Regions from separate parts of the Alkalibacterium putridalgicola genome, predicted to be linked through region 1. Evidence: predicted binding sites of a transcription regulator. Region 1 holds the regulator's gene; the other holds the start of a gene.
What was found. The regulator Rex, encoded in region 1, represses fermentation and respiration genes when NADH is low (regulators of the CRP and FNR family bind a similar motif). The targets are predictions, from matches to a motif close to TTGTGAANTANTTCACAA.

Region 1 (12,419 bases):
TGTCATTTTCTTCAGGGATTTCTGCGACAGCTGCTTCTGTTGTAAGAAGTAGGGCTGATACAGATGCAGCATTCTGAAGAGCTGAACGGGTAACTTTAGTTGGATCGATGATACCCGCTTCAACCATATTGACCATTTCCCCAGTTGCGGCGTTAAAGCCAATTCCTGGCTCAACATGTTTCAGACGTTCAACGATGACACTGCCGTCAAGTCCAGCATTTTGAGCGATCTGACGGACAGGTTCTTCCAAAGCACGCAGGACGATCTTCACGCCGGTCTCTTCGTCGCCTTCAGCGTCGATTTCTTCCAGTTTATTTAAGATATTGATATATGCAGTCCCTCCGCCGGCAATCACGCCTTCTTCAACGGCCGCACGTGCAGCATTCAATGCATCTTCAATACGCAGTTTACGTTCTTTGATTTCCGTTTCAGTTGCTGCACCCACTTTGATCACAGCCACACCGCCGGCTAACTTGGCGATACGTTCCTGAAGTTTTTCACGGTCAAACTCAGAGGTGGTTTCTTCAGCTTGAGAACGCAGCATGCCGACACGCTGTTCGATGGATGCTGCATCACCGGCACCTTCAACGATCGTTGTATCATCTTTCGTCACAACGACTTTACCTGCCGTACCTAGCTGGTCGATGGTCATATCTTTAAGATCCAGACCTAAGTCACTTGTAACGACAGTTCCGTTCGTCAGTGTAGCGATATCCTCAAGCATACCTTTACGGCGATCACCGAAGCCAGGTGCTTTAACGGCAACAACATTCAATGTGCCACGGATCTTGTTCAGGACTAATGTAGGAAGAGCTTCGCCTTCGATATCATCAGCAATGATCAGCAGCGGACGATTCTGCTGCATGATATTTTCAAGGACGGGTAAAATCTCCTGAACAGATGAGATTTTCTTGTCTGTGATCAGGACATACGGATTATCAAGACTAGCTTCCATCTTCTCGTTGTCTGTCACCATGTACTGAGATAAGTATCCACGGTCAAACTGCATCCCTTCAACGACATCCAGTTCTGTTTCGATACCTTGAGACTCTTCTATCGTGATTACGCCGTCACTGCCGACTCTTTCCATAGCGTCTGCAAGCAAGTGACCGATTTCCTCGTCTCCGGAAGAGATTGCTGCGATCTGTGCAATAGATTCTTTGTCAGCAACTTGTGTTGAAATCTCGCGAAGTGACTCAACAGCTTTCTTCGTTGCCATTTCGATTCCACGACGGATACCGACCGGGTTAGCACCAGCTGTCACATTTTTCATACCTTCGTTGACGATAGCTTGAGCTAATACAGTTGCTGTAGTTGTACCGTCGCCGGCAATATCGTTGGTTTTGCTTGCCACTTCAACGACCAGCTGGGCACCCATGTTTTCAAATTTATCTTCCAGTTCGATTTCTTTTGCGATCGTGACTCCGTCATTAGTGATTTGAGGAGCACCGAATGATTTATCTAAAATGACGTTTCGGCCTTTTGGACCTAATGTTACTTTAACTGTATTTGCCAGTTTATCTACTCCGCGCAGCATTGCTGCACGGGCATCTTCAGAAAATTTAATATCTTTAGCCATGTTTTAATTCTCTCCTTCGTTGATTATATTGAAAATGAAATCGTTAAAACGAATGAATTATTCGACGATCGCAATGATGTCTGTATCTTTGACAACTAAATATTCGGTCCCCTGATATTTGATCTCAGATCCGGCATATTTTTCAAAGATAACTTTGTCGCCAACTGAAACGGCTGGTTTGGAATAGTTACCATTATCAAGCAGTCTACCTTCTCCTGCAGCGACTACTACGGCTGTCTGTGGTTTTTCTTTGGCAGAATCCGGCAGGACCAAGCCGCTTGCAGTTTTTTCTTCTTCTTTTTTCACTTCAAGAAGTACGCGATTTCCTAAAGGTTTCAACATAATGTAATCCCTCCATAAGTAAATTGTTTGTTTTGTCTTATTTTTTTCACTATCAGCTAGTGAATAAGTGAGTTTTAGCACTCTAACCAGTCGAGTGCTAACTCCAATTCTAAGTATATTCAAAACAGAATGATCTTGCAAGCCCTATCTTAAAAAAACATTCATTTTTCCTTGTGTGGAAACGGACCTCTATTTGTGTTAAATTACTAGTATTGTATATAACAAACAAAGGATGACTTTAATGGATCAAATCACTTTAAATAAAAAAGCGGCAACACGTATCATCATACTTTTCCTGCTTGTTCAAGTCCTGGCAGGGGTCATTCCTGTCTTTCTACCTGAATCATTAGGAACGATAGGATTTTTGACACCGTCACTCGTCCTCTTCACTCTAGGTGCGGTCGGTATGATAGCGATCGAAAAAAGATTTCATATGCATTTTCCATTTGAAAAACCTCTAAACAAGCAGAAGAAAGACGTTCTGCTATGGGGGATCGCCGGTATCTTTATCGCCCTCTTTGCACAGAACCTGGCGAGCATCGTCGAGGTCCAGTTGCTGGGATCACCGATGGAGTCTCAGAATACACAAATGCTTGTCGAAGTGGTCAGAAACTACCCTGTCTTCATCCTTCTCATAGGAGTGGCCGGGCCGGTCATGGAAGAATTCGTATTTCGAAAAGCGATTTTTGGGATGCTCATTGAAAAAACTGGCGGTATCGGTGCAGCGGTCATCAGTTCACTATTGTTTGCTTTCGTCCATTTTGACGGTCTGCTACTTGTCTATTCATCCATGGGGTTTGTATTCTCCTGGCTTTACTTCAAAACCAAGAATATCTGGACACCGATCATTGCGCATTGTCTGATGAATACCCTGGCCGTAATTGCGAACCTATATTTCCTCTGATCATGACTAATTTTCCCACGTAGAAAGGATCCACTATGACAGAAAAACAGCTTAAACTACAAATCGTTTTTAAATATGTATTCTTTGCACTTTTCCTCTTCTTCACCATTGACTCGGTTTCATCAAATGGGTGGGGGTTCTTTTCCTATCTGTTTGCCCTTTTTGCAACAAAGGACTTTGTGAACGGGACACGTTTGGCGCAAGCCTATTACAACATCAAAAAAAGTAAGAGATAACTAAAAGCGTACCCGCTCTAATCAAGCGGGTACGCTTTTTTAATTTCAATTTAGATAATAAAATCATTCAACGGTTCATCCGGGTCATCTGAATTTTCCAGATCCTGATAGTAATTGATAAAGTAGATCAGTGTCTGCAGCTCATTTGTCAAATCAACATTATGGACGCGGATATGTTTAGGCACCGTCACACGGATCGGCGTGAAATTCATGATACCTTTAACTCCACCTTCAACCAGCTGGTTGGCCATATCCTGAGCGATTTCTGAAGGGACTGTTATGATGGCCACATCGATTTGCTGCAGGTCGAGCTGTTCTACCATTTCATCTATGGAGTAGATCGGCACACCTTGATGGATCGTTCCGATCAGTTCATCTTTGACATCAAATCCGGCACTGATGCGGATATTATTATTGCGACGGAAATTATAGTTCAGTAACGCCTGTCCCAAATTACCTACACCGATCAGGGCAACGTTGGTCAGTCTATCCTGATTCAGCGTTTTACTGAAAAAGTTCATTAACGCTTCAACATCATAACCATAACCTCTTTTACCTAGAGCACCGAAATATGAAAAGTCGCGTCGGATCGTTGCGCTGTCCACTTTTACGGCTTCACTTAACTTGGCAGATGAGATGCGTTCCTTGCCTGCTTCATATAAAAACCTCAAATAGCGATAGTACAGCGGCAAACGTCTCGCTGTCGCTTTAGGTATTTTCTTTTCAACCATCATTCATTCTCCTTATCCGATTTTAAATTAACTTTAGTTTAATCATTATAAATTACTGTTTATTCAGTCTTTGTGCATTCACAAACTATAAGTAATATGCCACTTTCTATTATAGCATTAATCTTACTAAATAAAAGTAAAATAGCCTGAATTCTAAGAATATTCATAAACTTTGGAGTACATCTAAATTGTATATATATGAACGTTAAAACGATTAGTGAGCAATCGTACATGATAATAGCTGATTCTTAATTGAGAATGTGATTCACAATATAATCTTATATCACTGGACTCCTGTATTGTTATCTGCTGTATGTATGCTAAACTATTAAGAGATGAATTAAGGTAATTTTTATGAAAATGAGGATACTAACATGATACTTTTACAAACTGAAAAAATTTCGCGTTATTTCGGTGCAGATAAACTGTTCGATAATGTCTCCATTGAAATCAAAGACAACGCACGTATCGGTCTGGTCGGAAGGAACGGTGCCGGCAAAACGACCCTGCTTGAAATATTATCCGGTCGGGAAGAACCGGATTCCGGAAATATCCACAAGAAAAAGGATATCACCATCGGTTACCTTGATCAGTACACAGGACTCGACTCCTCGCTGACGATTTGGGATGAAATGATGAAAATCGCCGAACCACTGCTTGATATGGAACAACAGATGCGCGACATCGAATCGCAGCTGAGCGATCCAGCCCTTGAAAAATCGGGCCGTGACTATGACGAACTGCTTAAACGCTACGATACCCTGCAATTGACTTTTCATGAAAAAAACGGCTATGGGATCGAGAGCGAGATCCGTTCCGTCCTTCATGGCTTCAGGTTTTATGAAGAAGACTATGACACGCCAATACAAAATCTGTCAGGCGGACAGAAAACACGCCTAGCCCTTGCCCAGCTGCTTTTAGAGAAAAAAGATTTGCTGATTCTGGATGAACCGACCAACCATCTGGATATCGATACGCTTTCCTGGCTGGAAACGTATCTGCAGAACTATTCCAAAGCCCTCCTGATCGTTTCTCACGACCGGTACTTTTTAGACAAGGTGATCAACGAGGTTTACGAAGTGAGCAGAGGGTCCGTGGATTATTTCCCGGGCAACTATACGAATTATCTGAAATTAAAAGCAGAAAAAATCAAACGTGAATGGAAGGTCTTTGAGAAACAGCAGAAAAAAATCGCTAAACTCGAAGATTTTGTCGACAAAAATATCGTACGTGCCTCAACCACAAAACGGGCACAGGCTCGCCGAAAACAGCTGGAGAAAATGGACCCTTTATCCAAGCCGCAAAATGACGAAAAAAGCGCCCATTTCCAGTTCCAGACAGGTAGAGAATCGGGACAGATCGTTCTGCAGACTGACGATTTGACCATCGGATATGAAACCACTGCTCTCTCGAGTCATATCGATCTGGACATCCGAAAAGAGGAGTCGATTGCTGTCGTCGGACCCAATGGGATCGGAAAAACGACACTGCTGAAAACGGTCAATCAGATGATCCCCGCTCTTGGCGGTAATGTTTCATACGGAGCAAAAGTCGATCTGGGATATTATGATCAGGAACAGAATCTGTTGAATAATAAGAAAACGGTATTGAATGAAGTGTGGGACGACCATCCTAGTCTCCCGGAACAGACGATACGAACATTGTTAGGTTCTTTTCTCTTCAGCGGTGATGATGTCGAAAAATCCATCGCCTCTTTAAGTGGTGGCGAAAAAGCGCGTGTGGCTTTAGCCAAACTGTCCTTGGAAAAGAATAATTTCCTGCTTTTAGACGAACCAACCAACCATCTGGACATCGATTCAAAAGAAGTCCTTGAAAACGCCCTTATCGATTATACAGGCACTTTGCTGTTCGTCTCTCATGACCGTTACTTTATTAACCGTCTGGCCACAAAAGTCATTGAGTTGAACGAGAATGGCGCTGATGTCTATCTTGGGGACTACGATTATTACCTTCAAAAGAAAGCCGAGCTCGAAGCCCTGGAACAACTGACGTCTTCTGAAAAAGAAGAGGAAGACGGACAGAGTGATTCTTCTCCTTCAACCACGAAACAATCGTTTGAAGCACAGAAAGAGAATCAGAAGAATCAGCGGAAGCTTGAACGTGCTGTTCAAGCTATCGAAGATGAACTCGAAGAACTGGAAGAAAAGATACAGTCTGTCCAGGAAGCCTTGAGTGAACCGGAGATATCCAATGATTTTGAAGAGCTCGAACGTCTCGCCAAAAAAAATCAGGAACTGCAGTCCAAGCAAGAAACCTTGCTTGAGGAATGGGAAGAAAAACAGCTCGCCTTGGACGATTTGAATTAATTGAAAAAGCAGCAGATCAGGATGTAACATCTCCTGATCTGCTGCTTTCATTATTTTCTGATCTTTTATTGGTTTTTATGTTTAGAGAGTGCCCTTCACAGCTCCGCAATCTCCTTAAAGGTCACTCTCTGGTCATTTGTGTGACCTTTATTACTTCGTAAATCTCGTGAAGGGCACGCAATTGTCTTTTCCGTGACCTCCACTGCTTCCTAAATCTCGTGAAGGGCACGCAATTCACTTTTCCGTGACTTTCACCGCTTCCTAAACTTCTCGAAGGGCACGCATTTTCCTTTTGCGTTACCTCCACTGCTCCTCACTCTTCACGAAGGGCACGCGATTCACTTTTGCGTTACCTCCGCTGCTTCTCACTCTTCACGAAGGGCACGCAATTGTCTTTTCCGTGACCTCCACTGCTCCTCACTCTTCACGAAGGGCACGCAATCGTCGATAAATATAAAAAGACAGCGATGTATCAGAAAATAGCTGATACATCGCTGCTGAAAATCAGTTAATATAGATAATCTACCTTATACTGATAATCCTGGTCTGCCGTTTAGTGAAAAATCGGCGTAATTATTGTTTTTAAGCTGAACATATGCAGCAGCGCCGATCATTGCGGCATTATCTCCGCACAATTCGAGCGGCGGGATAAGCAGTTCCACATCGGTCAGTTCTTCAGACACTGCTTTCTCCAAAGCGGTGCGCAGGCCTTTATTGGCAGCCACTCCCCCAGCCAGGATCAGCTGTCTGACATTTTTCTCCTTGGCTGCCCGTATCGTCTTGTCGACAAGTACATCGATCACAGCAGCCTGAAAACTTGCGGCCAGATCATTGGCGTTGATTTCCTCATTTTTCTGCTTCGCATTATGGACGGTATTGATGAACGAACTTTTCAATCCACTGAAACTGAAATCGAAATTATCATCCTGGATCATTGCTCGCGGAAATTCATACGTATCTTTCCCTTCATGAGCCATCTGATCGATATGTTTACCGCCTGGGTAAGGCACACCCAGCACGCGCCCGATCTTATCGTATGCTTCACCGGCGGCATCATCACGTGTTTCTCCGACGATCTCATAAGAATCTTCAGACGCCATATAGAGAAGCTCCGTATGCCCTCCACTGACGACTAAGGACAGCAGCGGGAATTCAAGAGGCGTGACTAACTGGTTTGCAAAAATGTGGCCTTTGATATGATTCACGGCGATCAGCGGCAGATCGTGAGCAAACGCAATAGCTTTCGCCGCATTCACACCGATCAAAAGAGCGCCGACTAAGCCGGGACCTTCAGTGACCGCTACAGCATCGAGATCCTCATAAGAGACTTCGGCCTTTTCCAGTGCTTCTTCAATGATCAGCGTGATCTGCTCGACATGGTGCCGGCTGGCGATTTCCGGGACGACGCCGCCGAACCGCTGGTGACTTTTGATCTGCGAAGCGACAATATTTGATAGAATCGTCTGTCCGTTTTCGATAACGGCCGCACTTGTTTCATCACAACTTGTCTCTATCGCTAATATCAGCTTCTTTTCCATTCTCTTCCTTCTTTCTCATTCTGCATTTCATAACGAGCGCATCTTCCCCCGGCTCAGTATAATAGCCTGTTCTAGACGAAATCACATCGAAGTGATTCTTCCTGTAAAAGGTCCGTGCCTTTTTATTGGACTTTCTGACCTCCAGAAAGATCGCTTCGACCCCTTTTATCCGGCATTCTTCTTTGAACCGCTTAAGTAAAGCACGGGCGATTTTCTTCTTCTGAAATTTTTTAGATACCACGATCGTATATATTTCAGCTTCATCCAGAAGCAGTTTGCCGCCAATGTAACCGACAAGCTGTCCATCCACTTCCGCGACGAAAAACACCAGATCCTCTCTGCCTAAGGTTTCCTTATACTGCTTGTACGTCCACGGTGCACCGTATCGGAAGGACTGATCGGCAATGTCGTAGAATCGCTCGTAATTTTCTTCATTGAAATCATACCGCCGTATGATCGGCTGTATTTTCTTCCTGTCCTGATCATTCTTCATAGATCGACTCTTCAGTGGGATCAGCGAGCGGACGGACCATTTCGAGTGCATCTTCATGGTCTCTTGCATAATATCCTTTTTTCACTCGGCCTTCTTCAAAGCCAAGGGTACGATACAGACTCTGAGCAGTATCGTTGGATACTCTCACTTCCAGTGTCACTTTTTCAATACCCTCTTCCTGTGCGAGTCGAATAATTTCTTTCAGTAAGTACGTTGCTATGCCTTTTTTCTCATAGGCAGGAATCGTAGCTATATTGGTGATATGAGCTTCCTGTGTCACGAACCAGGCACCTACGAAGGCGACCGGTTTGTCATCGTCATATATGACGATATAGAAAGCATTTTTATTATAGCGGATTTCATGCAAAACGGCTGTACGATTCCAGGGCGTCAGGCCATTATAACAAAGGCGTTCGATCTGAAGGATACCATCGACGTCTCCCTCATCTGCTATCTTTGCTTTTAAAAAATGCTCGTCAGAGAGACCATAAAAAGGCTGGTGAAGTTTTACTCGGGTTGAAATGGGTAAAAACGATTTAGTCGTTGACTTGGCTACTCTTTCAGATATCCATTCCTTAAAGTTTTTCAATCCACCCGCCTCCTTGTTTAAAGTCAGGATGTGCCTCCATCCAGTTCTGTTCTGCCTCTGCCAGCTTCAGATATTCCGGTTCAAATACATGTTTGTTTTCAGGTTCACGGTTTTTCCCGCGTTCTGCCAGGACGCTTGCGCGAGCAAAATGTCGGCTGGAAGGCAGTTCGATCAGTCTTTCTCCACATTCTTCCTCGAATAACTCCATATGTTTGAGTCTGTCTTCACCCAGCAGCTGAAGGGGACCATCCAGCTGTTTTAAGTATTTCGCCCACTGCTCTGCTGAGATGTGGGTGTCTTTTTCCACCTGGACAAGCGTATTGTCCTGATACTGATACAGGCCTGTATATATATTGCCGCGTCGTGCATCAAACAGCGGTATACAATACGAACCTTCTATCTGAGCTCCGTTTGCGGCCAGGACTTCCAGGCTGGACACGCCGACAAGTTCGATATCCAGACTAAAGGCAAGAGTCTTGGCGACCGTAACTCCGATACGGACGCCGGTATAAGATCCCGGACCTTTAGCCACGACGATGCGTGTCAGATCTTTGGGTCTCCATTCCGCTTCTTTCATCATTTCCTCGATCGCCGGCATCAGCTGAATACTGTGATTACGTTTCACGTTGACTGTCCGTTCGATGATCAATCGGTCATCATCGAGCAAAGCGACAGACATTAACTGGTTAGATGTATCTATAGCCAATATTCTCATTCTTAGACTCCTCTGGTCATCAATCTATTTAGATTAAGTTTAGCACAATCTGACGCCTTTGAGAAACGATTCCGACGGGATACAGCCATATCTTTTGCAAAAATTTATTTCGCATCATACAATAAAAGTGAACAAAATTCGACGAAGAAGGAGCGAGTGTATATGACTGATGAAAACAAAGAAAGTTTGAAGCATAAAGCAGAAGGTGCCAAAGACAAGGCAGTCGGAGCAGCCAAAGACGCTTACGGTGGCGCAACCGATGACTTAGGAAAGCAAGCTGAAGGCAAGGCCCAGAAAGCTGAAGGTCACGCACATGAAGCTGTTGGCGAAGCCAAAGAAGATGACAAAAACCGTAGATAGGTTTCAACTACTCTCCATCCTTAACTGTCTAAGGATGGAGTCCTTATTTCCATAAAGTATCCAAGGAGGATCGACATGAGCAGAATTTTAATAACGGGGGCGACGGGCACGATCGGTACCAATCTGACCAGACACTTGAAAGGAAAACACGATTTGGTGCTTGTCGATATCGATTTTTCATCCTTTCCGGAAGACTTGAAACAGGGTGTTGAGATCATTAAAGACGATCTCATTGAGTTGGAGGCCTGGGATGGGTTGCTTGATGATGTCGAGTATGTCATTCAACTTGCCGCTAATCCGGATCCAGACGCTGATTTTTACGACGAACTGGTTGGTTTGAACTATGTGCTGCCGCAGAACCTTTATAAAAAGGCATTGGAAGCATCCAACTTGAAACGGATCATTTTTGCCAGCTCCATCCACGCCAGCGATGCCTATCCGGATAACGTCCAGGTCAAGACAACAGACCAGCCACGACCGGATGATTTATACGGTGTTTCAAAAGTGTATATCGAGGCCCTGGCAAGCTACTATGCCTTCAATAAAGGTATCGAGTCCATCGGTATCCGCATCGGGGATTATAAATCAGATGATTCAGAGCTGGATCCTGACAGCGACTTTAACGGCATGGCTATGTATTTCTCAGCCAGGGATATGAATCACCTGATCGACCGTTGTCTGGAGGCAGAGCTTCTTGAACCGTATCTGCTGGTCAATGGTATTTCAAATAATACCTTCCCTCGTCTGGACATACATTCTGCCAAAGTGAAACTGGGCTATGAACCGCAGGACAACGCCTTTGAAAAGCTGAATAAGTTATAATACTGATCAATCAAGTAGGAGGTAAATGATTAATTTATTTACCTCCTACTTGATTGCTTTATTTTAGAAGGTATCCAGAGTTCTATAAACTAACCTCACACTTTGTACGAATTTTTGAGAACAGATGATTTCTTTTGTTAACTCATGCCTATTGTTTGAATGACTTCCTAAAAAATAGGCCGTGTTTTAGTAACTGGCTCTTTTTGAAAGACCCGAGCTGCTAAAAGATGCCTCTTCTTTTAATAACTTTTTTGAGAATCCGGTGTGAGTTACTAAAAGAGCTCCCTTCTTTTAGCAACCCAGAGCATATTGGCATTTTAGTTACTAGAAGATAGCCCTTCTTTTCATAACTCCCGCATGAAAACAGAAAGAGTTGATAAAAGATGCTCTCTTTTCTATCAACTCTTCTTTTATAAGAAATTGAGTTCATAGAACTACGACCTGGTAATATAAACTCGATCTCTTTTTCTATCAAGTTCAGAGAAGTTTCTCCTTCATCGAGCAGAGATCAGCTTTAATGCGGTCCTGATCAGGCAAGGCTGCCTGATGATTCATTATATTTCTTTGCCGCTTGCGTTTCTTTCTGTTGTTTAAAGTATCTTAGCATTTCGTTATGTATTCATTCGAAGGTTTGTAGTGGACTTTCACCACCAAGTTGTCGCCCATGCCGGGCGCACCAGTAAAAAAACGTCAGCTCAAATGAGCCGACGTTTTTTCTATGTGCTTTCCCGTTCGATGTGTTTTGTAGACATAATAACGGTTTTGGTCACATCACGATCCTCTTCGATCCGTTCCTGCAGTAGATCGATCCCGCTTATGCCCATCTCTTCGGTGTAGACCTTCACAGTGGTCAATGCCGGAGTGATGTACTTTGCCGTGGAGATATCGTTGAAGCCGATGATGCTGACCTCTTCCGGCACCTTGACATTCTTCTCGTACAAAGCTTTTAGACAGCCGATAGCGATCGCATCATTTGCCGCAATAAAGGCAGTGGGACGCTGGTCTCCTTCAAGCGTCTCCAGAGCATCGAGCATATTGCGCTTGCCGTCCTCTACCCGAAACGCGCCTTTGAAAAAGTAGGCTTCTTTATAAAGTTTCTTGCGCTTGAGATATTCTCTCACATATTTTTCGCGCGGATCGACCCATTGGCCAGTCCCATCACTGAAAGATTCTTCTCCGCCAATGAAACCGATCTTCGTATGACCCTTTTCAAGCAGATAATCGATATTCCTGCGCATCGCTTTTTTAAAATTCACGACCACACTGTCGACTTCTTCCTGGGGAAGATGATCCACAAAACACAGGGGGACATTATGACGCATAAGCTGTTTCACTTGTTTATGACTGAATTTACCTATCGCCAGGATCCCAGCCAGATCAGCTTCCTCTATAAAGTCACTTTGTTTGTAAACACGGTTATAGGAATAGCCTAATGCTTTTGCCCGTTTCTCTGCACCCAGACGGATCGACATGTAATAGACATCCTGAAGTTCTTCTGCTTCAGAATACCAGTTGACGATGGCCAGTTTGCCTTTTGCTTTTTTAGTCAGCCGTTTTTTTGATTTATATTCCAGCTCTTCAGCAACTTCGAATATTTTTTTCTTCGTCTCTTCTCCGACAGAGAGTGACGCATCGTAATTCAGTACCCGAGAAACTGTCGATGTGGATACACCTGCTCTATTTGCAATATCTTTTAAAGTTGCCATCACTACTCTCCTTAGTCCTTACTTGATCTATATAAAACCTGATCAGTCTCTCGTTCCAAAATGATAGGTGGTGCGTG
Region 2 (12,419 bases), 100 kb from region 1:
CGAGACTGTAAGATTGAATTTCCGTACTCTAAAGAAATGCTGAAAGCAGATAAAGAATATTATCTGTACAATGGTCTCGAATCTACCATGTCTTTATCTGTTGATCCTAAGGATAGAAAACATTCTTGGAGAAAGTCTTGGATCTCGGCTAAATATATGAACTCTAGAATGGAGTTCTTATCTAAAGTTTTGGATACAGATGATAGAGAAAAAATTAATAACTATTTGGAAAAGATTTGGCAGTTGCTAGTGAATAAAGAAATAATAGCTGCAAAACGATCAAACGAGTATGTTATGAATGTTGAAAACTTAGTAGCTAAACCGTCCAATTCTTTTGATGTGAAGTGGTATACGTGTGATAAGTGCGGGAAGCTCACCGTCAACAATATCGATAACCATTGCTCAACATATAGATGCTATGGAAAACTTAGAGAATGTAATGTGGAAAAAATGTTTGAAACTAATCATTATCGTAAACAGTATCTAAACCTAGATATTTATCCTTTGAGAATTAAAGAACATACTGCTCAGTTAAGCTCTGAGAAAGCTAAACGTTATCAGGAAATGTTTATTAAGAATGAGATCAACGTTTTAAGCTGTTCAACTACTTTTGAAATGGGAGTTGATGTTGGAGACTTGGAAACGGTATTCATGAAAAATATGCCCCCGTCACCCTCTAATTATGCTCAGCGAGCAGGTCGAGCGGGTCGAAGAAAAGAATCAGCTGCTTATTCATTAACATTTTCAAGACTATCTTCTCACGATTTAAATTTTTATAGGAAACCAGAATTGATGATTAAAGGGAAAATCCGGCCTCCAAAATTTAAAGTAGAGAATGAAAAGATAGTTAAACGGCATATGAATGCAGCTGTTATTTCAGCCTACTGGAAAAAGTATCCTGAGCGATACAAAAATGTAGAACTGTTTTTCGATGAAGATAACTTCAGAGATTTAATCACCTTTATTAATCAGTTACCGTTGGATGTTGAAAGATATATTAGAGATTCTTTACCAGACTCTTTAAAAAACAAAACAGAAAACTGGTTAACACAACTACAGTCTTCAGAAGGAATATTATTCAGAGAATATAATGAATTTAAGAATGAAATAATAGAGATAGAAGATTTAAGACTAGCAGCGATTGAGAAAATGAAAGGTGAATTTAAAAGAAATTATGATGTGAATAACTTAACTCACTACGCTGACAAGTTAAAAAGCGAAAACATAACATCCTTTTTATCTAAAAAGAATATTATTCCTAAATATGGATTCCCAGTTGACACAGTTGAACTAGTGACTTCACTGGACTCAAATGCGATTAAAAATTATAGTAAATCCAATAATTTAAGATTGCAGAGGGATTTAATGATGGCTATATCAGAGTATGCTCCAGGTTCTGAAGTAATCGCGGATGGAAATTTGTATAAAAGTCAATATATAAAGAAACCCTCCGGACAGAACAAAGTCTGGGATTTATATGACTTTGGCATTTGCACTAATCCTATGTGCGGACATGTGAATATTAAAAAACATTATACAAGCACTTACGGTGATGAATTAGGAAACTGTGAAATTTGTGATACAGTTGTGTACAAAGAAAATACTTTTATTATCCCAGAATATGGATTTATAATCAGTCCTCAAGTAACCAAATCGACGATTAAAAAACCGGAGAAGACTTATAAGAGTGAAATATATTATGTGGGGGACAAACAAGAGATCACAGAAAATGACTCATCCTACTTTAAGTTTAATAATAACGATATTAAGATTAAATCAACTTCCAATGATGAGCTTGTAGTTATTAATAAATCGAATTTTTTTGTTTGCGATTCTTGCGGGTATGCAACAAAAAATGATGAAATGCACCATGAACACTTTTTCGATGAAAAGAAACCGCACAAAACCCCATTTGGAAGAGAATGTTCGAATACAAAGTTATATAGACGTACCTTGGGACATAAGTTTAAAACAGATGTAGCTAATATCTCCTTTGGGCAATTTATAGATTTTAAAGAGGCATTATCTATTCTATATGCATTACTGGAGGGTGTGAGCAAGCAGCTAGGAATTGAACGCAATGATATATCTGGAACGGTACACTACGATAAAATCAAAACTGGTGAATGGGATACTAGCTTTATTTTGTTTGATGTTGTTCCCGGCGGAGCAGGTCATGTTAGAAGGTTAGGCAAAGCGAATGAAGAACACTTTAGAGAAGTTCTGAATAAATCATTTGAGGTTGTTAATCAGTGTGATTGTGGTGAAGGTTCAAATGGTGAAGCAGCCTGTTATAGCTGTTTGTGTAATTACTATAATCAAAAGCATCATGATATACTAAAGAGAAAATATGCGATTGATTTCTTCAACGATATATTGGTTAATTCCTCTATTTCTATAGTTTAAACTTTATTTTCCATTCATCATCATTCCCGGTATACTATATGAAGAATAGAGCTAGTATGCATGAAGCATATCAGGAAGGTGCTGAAAGAACGAATAATAATGACCGATTAGTGCGGCTGCGGTACGCGCTGGATTTAAAGGATTCAGAAATGGTAGAGGTCTTCAATCTGGGGGAGGCGGATGTTTCTCTTGGGGATGTAAGATACCTGCTGTCCAAACAGGATGAGCGGGATGAGGAAGAGGACGATTTTACAGAAAATGTGTACCGAAAAGAATGTACCAATCGTTTGTTTGAATCCTTTCTCAACGGACTGATCGTCTACAAGAGAGGCCGTCAGACTTCAAAAACAGGTGAGCCTGTAAAAATGACGTATGCCTTGAAGTATGATAAGGATGTCAATAATATCTTGCTGAAGAAAGTGAAAGTGGCCATGAAACTTACGAATGAAGATATCCTCGATATTTTGGATGAGACCGGTGTTCATATCTCTAAAAGTGAATTAAGTGCTGTCTTGAGAAAAGAGGATCACCGCAATTATCAGGAATGCGGCGACCGGTATGCACGGAATTTTCTTAAGGGGCTTGCACTCTCATACAGAGGCTGATCTGGGGTAATTGAGCCAGTAGATTTCTGAAGGATAGTTAACAAATACAAGTAAACTCTAGTATCAGCTGGATCGCACTAAATGACTGCATCATTTAGCGTGATCCTTTTTTTGCAGTAGATGCGATAGAGGATAAACACCAAGACTTTGAAAGACGAAAGAAAAAAGTATGGTCAGAAAAGCGACTGATATCAAGAACGTATTCTGACCAACGCTCGTATTTTCTGTCCAGAGGAGAAGGACGATGGACATTGCCCCTTTTATACCTGACCAGGCAAGAAGGAAAAGTACCGAGAAAAAATGAAGAAACTTTTTCTTCCATTTAGGTACAAACATAAGCGTACTGCCTAAAACTAAAAAGCGTGCCAGAATAGAAAGTGTGAAAAAGATAAAAGCCGATAACCATAGTATGGGATTCCATATTTGAATATACGGGACAGATTGGATGCCAATAAAAAGAAACAGGACGGAAGTCAGTAAAGGATCGATTACGTTCCAGAAACCTCCCAAAGCTTTCCGGAAGTTATCTTCTTTCTTGTCATTTTTCGAAAAAGTAAATGATAAGAGTATGCCGGCTACCACGGTTGCCAGAACACCGGATGCATCTACCAGTTCTGCCAGTGCAAATCCGCCATAGGCAATCAGAATACTCAACATGACATGATATTCATGATGAGACGTAATGTGGATCGCCTGACTGAGTACCCAGCCAAAAACCAGGCCAACGCCTATCCCACCAAAAGATACATAGGTAAAATTTTCAAAAAACTGAAGAGGTGAAAATGACTGACCGGATTGGACCATTGAAAGAAGAATAGTGAAAATAACAATACTGGTCCCGTCATTTATCAATGATTCTCCTTCGACTATATTAGCAATCTCCTCGGCTCCTGAACTTTTTTTAAAATAGAGACGACCGAAACAGGGTCAGTAGGAACAAGGATCGCTGCAAGAAGAAGGGAAACATTCCATGCTAAAGGTTCAAAAAAAGAAGAAATCCAGTAAATGCCTGTTGCCAGCAGGAATAGTGTTGCAAGCATTCCTGCGGTGCTGAAAGTTAAAATCAGCCCAGCATTTTGCTTTAATGCATGTATGGAAAACTTGTAGGCCGAGACGAATAAAAGTCCTGGAATAAATATTTCATACAATAGGTCTCGTGAGACAGAAAAATGAGAGAATAGCGGCAGGAAAGAAAGCCCCATACCTACGAGGACTAACACTACCGGTACAGGAAAAAATTTTATTGACATCAATAGTATAAACAACCACACTGACGAGTAGTAGTACTAGAATCTGCTGAAGAACAACCATAATAAATACACCTTGCTTTCATAGGAATATATGTTCCTTTAATGTATAGAATAGCAAAGAAAACAGCAGAATCATAGAGAAGAGTCTTTTGCAGTCTTACGGATTTTCCCTGTACAGAACCATAAAGAGAAAAAAACTGTCCACCTTAATTTGATACTGCTCATTAAACAACGTTCTTGTCCGTTTCAAATCAGTTCAGTCAAAGTTTAAAAAGAAAAAGCGAAGGAACCAGTTTAAAGGTTCCTTCGCTTTTTAAACATTATTTATGGCTGGTATTTTTTGTGTTGAAAGCTTAAAAGGTGCCTGATCAGTCTTGATACACATGACTACGACGGTTAAGCCATGAATAGGTCAGACCTATAACGAGGCCTCCACCAACGAAATTTCCTAAGCCGGTAAGTAAAAAGTTCATCCCGACAGTATAAACATTCATACCGGTAACTGCTCCAGCTGCTGCAAAATAAGCAAGAGGGAATGAAGAAAAATTAGCGATAAGGTGCTCAAATCCTAAGAAGGCGAAAATGAAGATGATGAAGATCATGGCAATGACCTTACCGGCATCGTCTTTCATTCTAATCGTACTGAATACAGCTGTATTCACAATGATGTTTGCAAATATACCTTCAGTGAATATTTGTAAAGGGGTTTTAGCTAATTTACCTTCTATTGCCTTGAATAAGAAGTGATCAGCAGGCAAGTCCTGAAAAATAGAAGTTAGAGAAACCAGGTAACTTGATATGATCCCACCAATAAAATTAAACAGCAGACAGGTGAACAAAAGAATAAGTGCATTTTTAACTGTTAAGTATTTTCTGTGTACCGCCACAGTTGTATACATCATATTAGATGTACCCAGTTCTGCATTCATATAAATAATCATGACCAGAGACCAGCTGAACATAAATGAATATAAAAATTTTCCGGAACCCGGAATTGCTTTTTCAGCATATTGAGCTGTAATGACAGCGATAGCAGTGCCTAATGTTAAAAATAGTGTGGCAAGCATAGCACGGGCACCATACCCTAGTTTACTGACCTCAAACAACTGTTTTTTCTTTTCAATACTCTTTTCAATACTGTAAAAGAGACCTTGATAATTTGCATCCATGAACATTCCATCCTTTTTGTTAGGTTTTACACAATATTTACATCATACACCTTTCAGTTCATTTTGAAAATGAAAATCAGTATTATTTTCAAAAAAAATTATGACAAAAAAGACACATATGAGCTATCTTTTAATTGGTTCCGTTTTCCTCTATAAAAGGATAGATAACTTCTTTAGATTACAGCCCGTTACCGGTATACTAGACGAAGAAATGACTAATTAACTGGTACAGATCAGAAAGGTGTAAAAATCATGAATAATAACGACCGACTGGTGCGGCTGAGGTATGCACTGGATTTAAAAGATGCAGAATTGGTAGAGATTTTCAAGCTTGGAGAAAAGGAACTCTCTCTAGGAGATGTAAGGTATCTGCTTTCGAAACAAGAAGAGAAAGATTCTCCCGAAGATGAAGAAAACAGTTTTTCAGAGAATCTATATCGAAAGGAATGTACCAATCGGACATTTGAAGCATTCCTGAATGGACTGATCGTTTATAAAAGAGGCCGACAGCTGTCCAAAACAGGTGAACCTGTCAAAATGACGTACACCTTGAAACACGATAAAGACGTCAATAATATCTTGCTTAAGAAAGTGAAAGTAGCTTTGAAGCTGACAAATGAAGATGTTTTGGATATCCTTGAAGATGCCGATGTCTTTATTTCTAAAAGTGAGTTGAGTGCCGTTTTGAGAAAAGAAGACCACCGTAACTATCAGGAATGTGGCGACCGGTATGCGCGTAATTTCCTGAAAGGTTTGGCATTGAGAGAAAGATTGGACTAAACAGTAAAACACCCCTTTATTTCAGACAGAGATAAAGGGGTGTTTTACTGTTTAGTTGATTCCTTCTTTTAATAAGAAAGAGAGTGAAACGGGTCTTGCTGATCGAATAGAAAGACCTTACTGGCAGCAATGATTGATTCTAGAGGAAAGACAGTGAGATATAAGCAATGATTTATGTCAAAAAATAGTAACTCGTGCTTATCTTCCTGGGCGCTTGAAATGCGACAGAAAAAACGAAGAAGTGATGACTACTGAAAAACATTCCTGCCGTATGAGCTGTGGATCTTTGCGGCAAGACAGTTTAATATCTATTATACGTAATCTGTTATAAACTGAATATATGCTTTGAGCGTGCTTAATGAATGAAGGACTGTTTCACATGATTGGAGGGGAACCTGTTGATAGAGGCATATCGTACAAATGATCAAGGGAAAGTTGTTGAAGTAAACGAAGCCGGGACCAGACCGCCGGAGTGGTTGCATATTACTAAAGCAGATAGAGAAGAAATGAAAGGAATTGCGCAGAAGTATGCATTCCCGCTTGATTATTTGACAAGCGCATTTGATCCAGACGAAGTATCCAGGTCTGAAAATCTTGAAAAATCTGATAAGGATCGTCCAAGTTTACTGGTTTTACTTTATCCGATCAGAATAGAGAATAAAGATGAACTGGAATTTGTGACGCGGGCGCTATCTATCATTCTGACAGACAAACTGCTGATCACTGCTAGTGAAAAGACCCCACCAGTTATTGAAGAAATCATCAGGAACAAGCGCCAGCATCCTGTTAGAATTAAGAACCACACGGATTTTGTTCTGACAGTATCTGAATATATTGCCAGAGAATATATTCAGTGCCTAAAAGAAATCAATCGTGAGACAAGTAAACTGGAAGCCAATATAAAAAAATCCAGCAAGTCAGACAGTCTTTTCAAACTGATGAAACTGCAGAAAAGTATTGTATATTTCGATATCGCAATCGAAACGAATCATACTATATTTGAAGAACTGCGAGGAGCTGAACGTTATATAAAGATGGAAGAAAACAATGAAACGTTGCGGAATGTCAGTGTAGAAATGAATCAGGCCAAAAAAATGATCCGGCAAACGCATGAGCTTCTGGAAGACATCAGTGATACCTTCTCATCACTTATTTCTAATAATTTAAACAGGACCGTGCAGTTTCTGACGACGATTACGATTATTCTGACTATCCCGACCATTATTAGCTCGATGTGGGGAATGAATGTCCCTGTTCCATTTGAAAAGGTGAGCGACGGCTTCTGGATCATGTCGGCTATTATCCTGCTTCTTACCGGTCTGATAGCATATGGTTTGAAGAAGAGAGATTTCTTTTAAAGAAACCTTTGAACGGTAGAAAAAATAGAAGATCAATCGCTATAAATGAAAGCGCTTCATACTTTTAGGTGAATGCAGTTTAAAATAATAATCATTATCAAGAAGATAGACAGGACCTGTGAGAAGAACCCTGCTTAATCCAATGACAAGGGCAGCGGTTACTAGCCAAATTTTTTTAACTTGAAGATATTGTCTATGGAAGTAATCATAAGGTGAAAATCAGTAGTAATAATATGAGAAAGGTAGAGTTCTTCTGCAGGCGATTTTCTGTGGATATGTTATAGTCCGTTCATGCATTATCACTAAACTGATTTTGATTGTTTGATATAATACGTTTCACTGAAACGGATGGAACGTGTTAATCTTGTCTAAAATTTGTCTAAAATCAAGTGTAATATAACTGTAATCCACTATAGATTCTATAATTTCGGTAGGAGTGTTACTATAGGTCTACGTTAAAAATTAAAAAATTACTTTTATAGAGCTTATCGAATCGCAAAAGACAAAGACATAATGGAGGAAATCACTTGAAGAAGAAATTGATCGTGGGACTTGTTTCCTCAATGCTGTTGACGACCGCTGCACCGATGTTAGACAGTGTTGTTCAAGCAGAGGAATCCTTAGAAGAATTACAAAAAGAAAAAGAAAAGATCGAAAATCGTTCAGAAGAGTTAGGTTCAGTGATTGAAGAAACTGAATCAGAAATGAACAGTTTGGAACTGGAAAGACAAGAATTGGAAGCAAACATCCAGTCTCTTCAGATAACGATCCAGGAATTGACAGAAGATGTTGAAAAACAGGAAGGTCTCCTGTCAGAAAAAAATAAAGAGATCGACAAATTAAATGAAGAAATCGCAAACCTAACTGAAGCGATCGAACTGCGTAATGAAAAACTAATGACTCAAGCACGTGCGACACAGACTAAATGGAACCCGACGAATATCATACATATGATTATTTCGGCTGAAGACATTTCAGATTTAATTAGTCGAATGGGTGTTATCACTACATTAGTATCAGCAAATCAGACAGTGATCGAAGATCAGCGTCGCGACCAGGAAGCCCTTGTGGAAGCTGAATCAAAAGTACAGCTGGAGAAAGAACAAGCTGAAATATTATTAGCTGAAGTTAAAGCAAATCGTGAAGAACTGACGGTTCAGCAGGCTGAACTTGATGATGAAATCATGTATGTGGCTGAACGCTACCAGATGAATTCTGCTGAAAAAGACCAGTTCGTCAGTGAACAATTTGAACTCGCTCAGGAAACGATGGCCCTGAACGCCGATATCAAAGCAGAAGAAGAGCGTATCGCTGAAGAAAAACGTTTAGAAGAAGAACGTATTGCTGAAGAGAAGCGTCAGGAAGCATTGCGTATCGCTGAAGAGAAACGTCTGGAAGAAGAACGTATTGCAAGAGAAAAACGCGAAGAGGAAGAGCGCATCGCAAGAGAAGAACGTCTTGCTGAAGAAAAAGCCAAAGAAGAAGCAGCAGCTAAGGCAGCAGCAGCAGAAGAAGCCGCTGTACTGGCTGCTCAAAAACGTAAAGAAGAAGCAGCACAAAAAGATCAGGCAGAAAAAGAGGCATCAGAACGCGCAGCAGCTGAACGACGTCGTGAAGAACAGCGTCAGGAAGAAGAAGCTGCAGCTCAAGCACGAGCAGAAGAAAAGGCACGTGCTGAAGAAAGAGCAAGAGAAAAAGCGAGAGCCGAGGAGAGAGCAAGAGAAAAAGCAAGAGCCGAAGCTCAAGCCGAAGCTGAACGTAAAGCCGAAGCGGAACGTAAAGCAGCTGCAGCGGCAAAAGCTCAGCAAGAAAAAGAACAGGCTCAAGCATCAACCTCTTCAAACAGCGGATGGCTGCGACCTGCAAGTGGATATTTCAGTTCCAGCTATGGCTACCGTACTCACCCAGTGACCGGGGCTCGCGGATCATTCCATAATGGTCTTGATATTGCCGGTGGCGGACCGATCAGAGCAACACGTGCAGGTACGGTTGCAGCCGCTTCGTACTCAGGTACCTATGGCTATAGAGTGATCATCGACCATGGTGATGGATACAGAACATTGTATGCACACATGCAGCCCGGTTTGAATGTCTCTGTAGGACAAAGAGTCTCTCAAGGACAGCAACTAGGAATTATGGGCACGACTGGTCGTTCAACAGGTGTTCACTTACACTTTATTGTTTATAAAAATGGTAGAACTGTGAATCCGATAGATTACATTAGATAAGTAGAATATAGACTAAGAAAGAGGGTAGGACTTTTTGTCCCACCCTCTTTCCTGCGTTTAATCAAGTTAAAGCATTCTTCCAGCGGTATTATGACCAGTTGGTGCCGCAGTTTCTCAGGAAGTGGCTGCAAAAACTGTTTAGTGACAAGTTTAGGCTGAGATTTTACAGGAAGTAGTCTCAAAAGCTGTTTAGTGACAAGTTTAGGCTGAGATTTTACAGGAAGTAGTCTCAAAAGCTGTTTAGTGACAAGTTTATGCAGTGATTCTTCAGGAAGTGGTCACAAAAGCCGTTTAGTGACAAGTTTATGCTGTGATTTTACAGGAAGTAGTCTCAATCCCCTTATAGTGACAAGTTGATGCAGGATTCCACTAGGAAGTGGTGTCATGCAGCGAAATCATTCATTTGAATGTCCTCATTCTCGAACAGTTTTAAAAGAGCAAAAAAGGGCGGGAGTTTTTGTCCCGCCCTCCTTTCCGATCAGTTCCGATCAGTTTTGGAAACATGTTCTAAAAATTAGATCCGCCAATTATTTTATCAGAGCTGCTATGTCTTTGATCATTTATAGTTATGTTAACGCGTAACTTGCCCCAGTAGGATGCAAAGTGGCTGGGATCAATCTAGTGCATAGTCACTCCAATTGTCTTTACCGATACGGGCTGAAAATGTCTTGCCCCATTGCTTTTTCGTACGTGTGATTTCTGACTACACATATCAACTGTCTGCTAAGGAAGGTAACGCTTGTCTCTTTTATTAAAGGCTCGGCTGGAGAAGATTTGAAATAGCCCACTATTAAGAGATAGTCCTAAAGCGATGGCCCCCGATACTAAAAAGGTCTCTGTGCCGAATCTCAATGCTGCCTCTGAATTCCCTTCGATAAACGCGCGCATCATGTTATAAGCAGATCCGCCGGGAACGAGAGGGATGATTGCAGGAACAGTAAAAACAATGACAGGCATTCTATAGCGCCTGGCAAACCATTGACTCAGAAAGGCAATGAGAAACGAGGCTGCTCCGGCTCCAATAAAGAGAACTAGCTCAAACTGGAAAGCGATGATATAGTAAACGAGCCATCCAACGGCACCAGAAATACTGGAAGCGAACAGCGTACGGGTCGGAACGTTGTACATGACCCCAAATCCAAATGCAGCGATAAAAGCAGCTAAAAGATACGTGAGATAAGTTAAAGTCACAGTAGTCTGACTCCTTTCTTTTTATAAGAATGCGAGAACGATCGCTATACCGATCCCGATCGCACCGGCCGTGATCAATGCCTTAGCAAGGACGGCCACACCGGCAAGTAAATGACCAGCCATCAGATCTCTGAAACTGTTTGTAATAGCCATGCCGGGGACAAGCGACATTACACTGCCAATAATAATGACATTGAGATCCTGGCCAAATCCAAGAGTGATAAACAAGACTGCTAGAAGACCAATGAAAAATGAAGCGATCATTTCAGCAAAGAAGCTGACATTGGTCCAGTTGTTCACAACTTCATATAAGTAATGTCCTAATCCGCCGGCAATAAAAGCCGGGAGGACCTCCATGAAGGACCCGCCGAATAAAAGAGTAAAGCCGCCGCAGGCTAGAGCCATGGCTCCATTTCTCTGCAGACGAGTAAAATTCGTAGGGGTGTTTTTGATATTCGTCAGTTTATCTCTGACCTTTTTTGGAGGGAGATTTTTTTTAGCCAACTGTCTTGAGAGATCATTGACCATGGAAACTTTTTCCAGATTGGTATTTCTGTCATTCATACGCAGTAATTCGGTATGATCCAATCCGTCATTACCCTGAACTGTAATAATCAGAGCGGTAGGAACAACAAAGACGTTAATATTCTCAAGATGATAACTTTTAGCTATGCGGTAGAGTGTGTCCTCCACGCGGTAGGTTTCTGCGCCGTTTTCCAGCATGACTCTTCCAGCTTCAACACAGATATCCATAATTTCTGCTACAGGGTACTGCTGCATTCCTATCACTCCTCAAGAAACGTTCAATACGCTTAGTATAACGATTATTTCAGCCAATTGCTAATGGATTATTAGTCGACAAGCAACCTCTTTATCTGAAAGATCAGACGATATGGTAAACTGGAAGTAGTATCAAGAAAGAAACTGAACTGGGGGAGAGCCATCATGTACAAATTGAAAACACAGCCGACTGATGAAAGTGTGGTCGCCTTTATCGAATCAGTTGAAAATCCTAAAAAGCGTGAGGATGCCTTTCAACTGCTGGATATTTTTTCGGAAACAACTGGGATGGAACCTAAGATGTGGGGAGAAAGCATCATCGGTTATGGGGCTTATCATTATAAATACGAATCCGGACATGAAGGGGACGCAATGCTGGTCGGATTTTCACCGCGGAAAGTACGGTTTAGTCTGTATTTTGCAACAGGTAACGAAAAGCGTCAGGAACTGTTAAGGGATTTCGGCAAGCATAAAACCGGTAAAGCCTGTGTGTATGTCAATAAACTGGATGACATCGATACGGATGTTTTGAAGAAACTGATCAATCAGTCCATCAGCTATTTAACAGAAGTATACGGCGAAGAAAATATCACCAGGAAGTGAATTTTTAGAACAAAGATGCTAAAGATTATCTTCTGATTAGAAGGCCCTT

Region 2: AB4027_RS10770 (formate/nitrite transporter family protein) is a predicted target of Rex. The motif match lies at 5,447-5,464, and genes of this name have one in related genera.

What each region holds. Positions count from the first base shown of each region.
Region 1 covers NZ_CP162615.1:2,143,301-2,155,719, forward strand. The annotation lists gene groL (chaperonin GroEL) at 1-1,579, opposite strand, end outside; gene groES (co-chaperone GroES) at 1,637-1,921, opposite strand; gene AB4027_RS10185 (lysostaphin resistance A-like protein) at 2,163-2,825, shown strand; gene AB4027_RS10190 (YdiK family protein) at 2,861-3,061, shown strand; gene AB4027_RS10195 (redox-sensing transcriptional repressor Rex) at 3,112-3,792, opposite strand; gene AB4027_RS10200 (ABC-F family ATP-binding cassette domain-containing protein) at 4,167-6,119, shown strand; gene tsaD (tRNA (adenosine(37)-N6)-threonylcarbamoyltransferase complex transferase subunit TsaD) at 6,647-7,657, opposite strand; gene rimI (ribosomal protein S18-alanine N-acetyltransferase) at 7,617-8,150, opposite strand; gene rimI (ribosomal protein S18-alanine N-acetyltransferase) at 8,140-8,739, opposite strand; gene tsaB (tRNA (adenosine(37)-N6)-threonylcarbamoyltransferase complex dimerization subunit type 1 TsaB) at 8,726-9,454, opposite strand; gene AB4027_RS10225 (CsbD family protein) at 9,617-9,814, shown strand; gene AB4027_RS10230 (NAD-dependent epimerase/dehydratase family protein) at 9,890-10,636, shown strand; gene AB4027_RS10235 (LacI family DNA-binding transcriptional regulator) at 11,353-12,342, opposite strand; gene AB4027_RS10240 (aldose epimerase family protein) at 12,385-12,419, opposite strand, start outside.
Region 2 covers NZ_CP162615.1:2,247,299-2,259,717, reverse strand. The annotation lists gene AB4027_RS10785 (DEAD/DEAH box helicase) at 1-2,406, shown strand, start outside; gene AB4027_RS10780 (DUF1456 family protein) at 2,463-3,011, shown strand; partial or broken gene AB4027_RS10775 (cation:proton antiporter) at 3,102-4,213, opposite strand; gene AB4027_RS10770 (formate/nitrite transporter family protein) at 4,630-5,430, opposite strand; gene AB4027_RS10765 (DUF1456 family protein) at 5,683-6,210, shown strand; gene AB4027_RS10760 (magnesium transporter CorA family protein) at 6,609-7,568, shown strand; gene AB4027_RS10755 (peptidoglycan DD-metalloendopeptidase family protein) at 8,096-9,796, shown strand; gene AB4027_RS10750 (threonine/serine exporter family protein) at 10,520-10,987, opposite strand; gene AB4027_RS10745 (threonine/serine exporter family protein) at 11,009-11,767, opposite strand; gene AB4027_RS10740 (DUF1801 domain-containing protein) at 11,933-12,370, shown strand.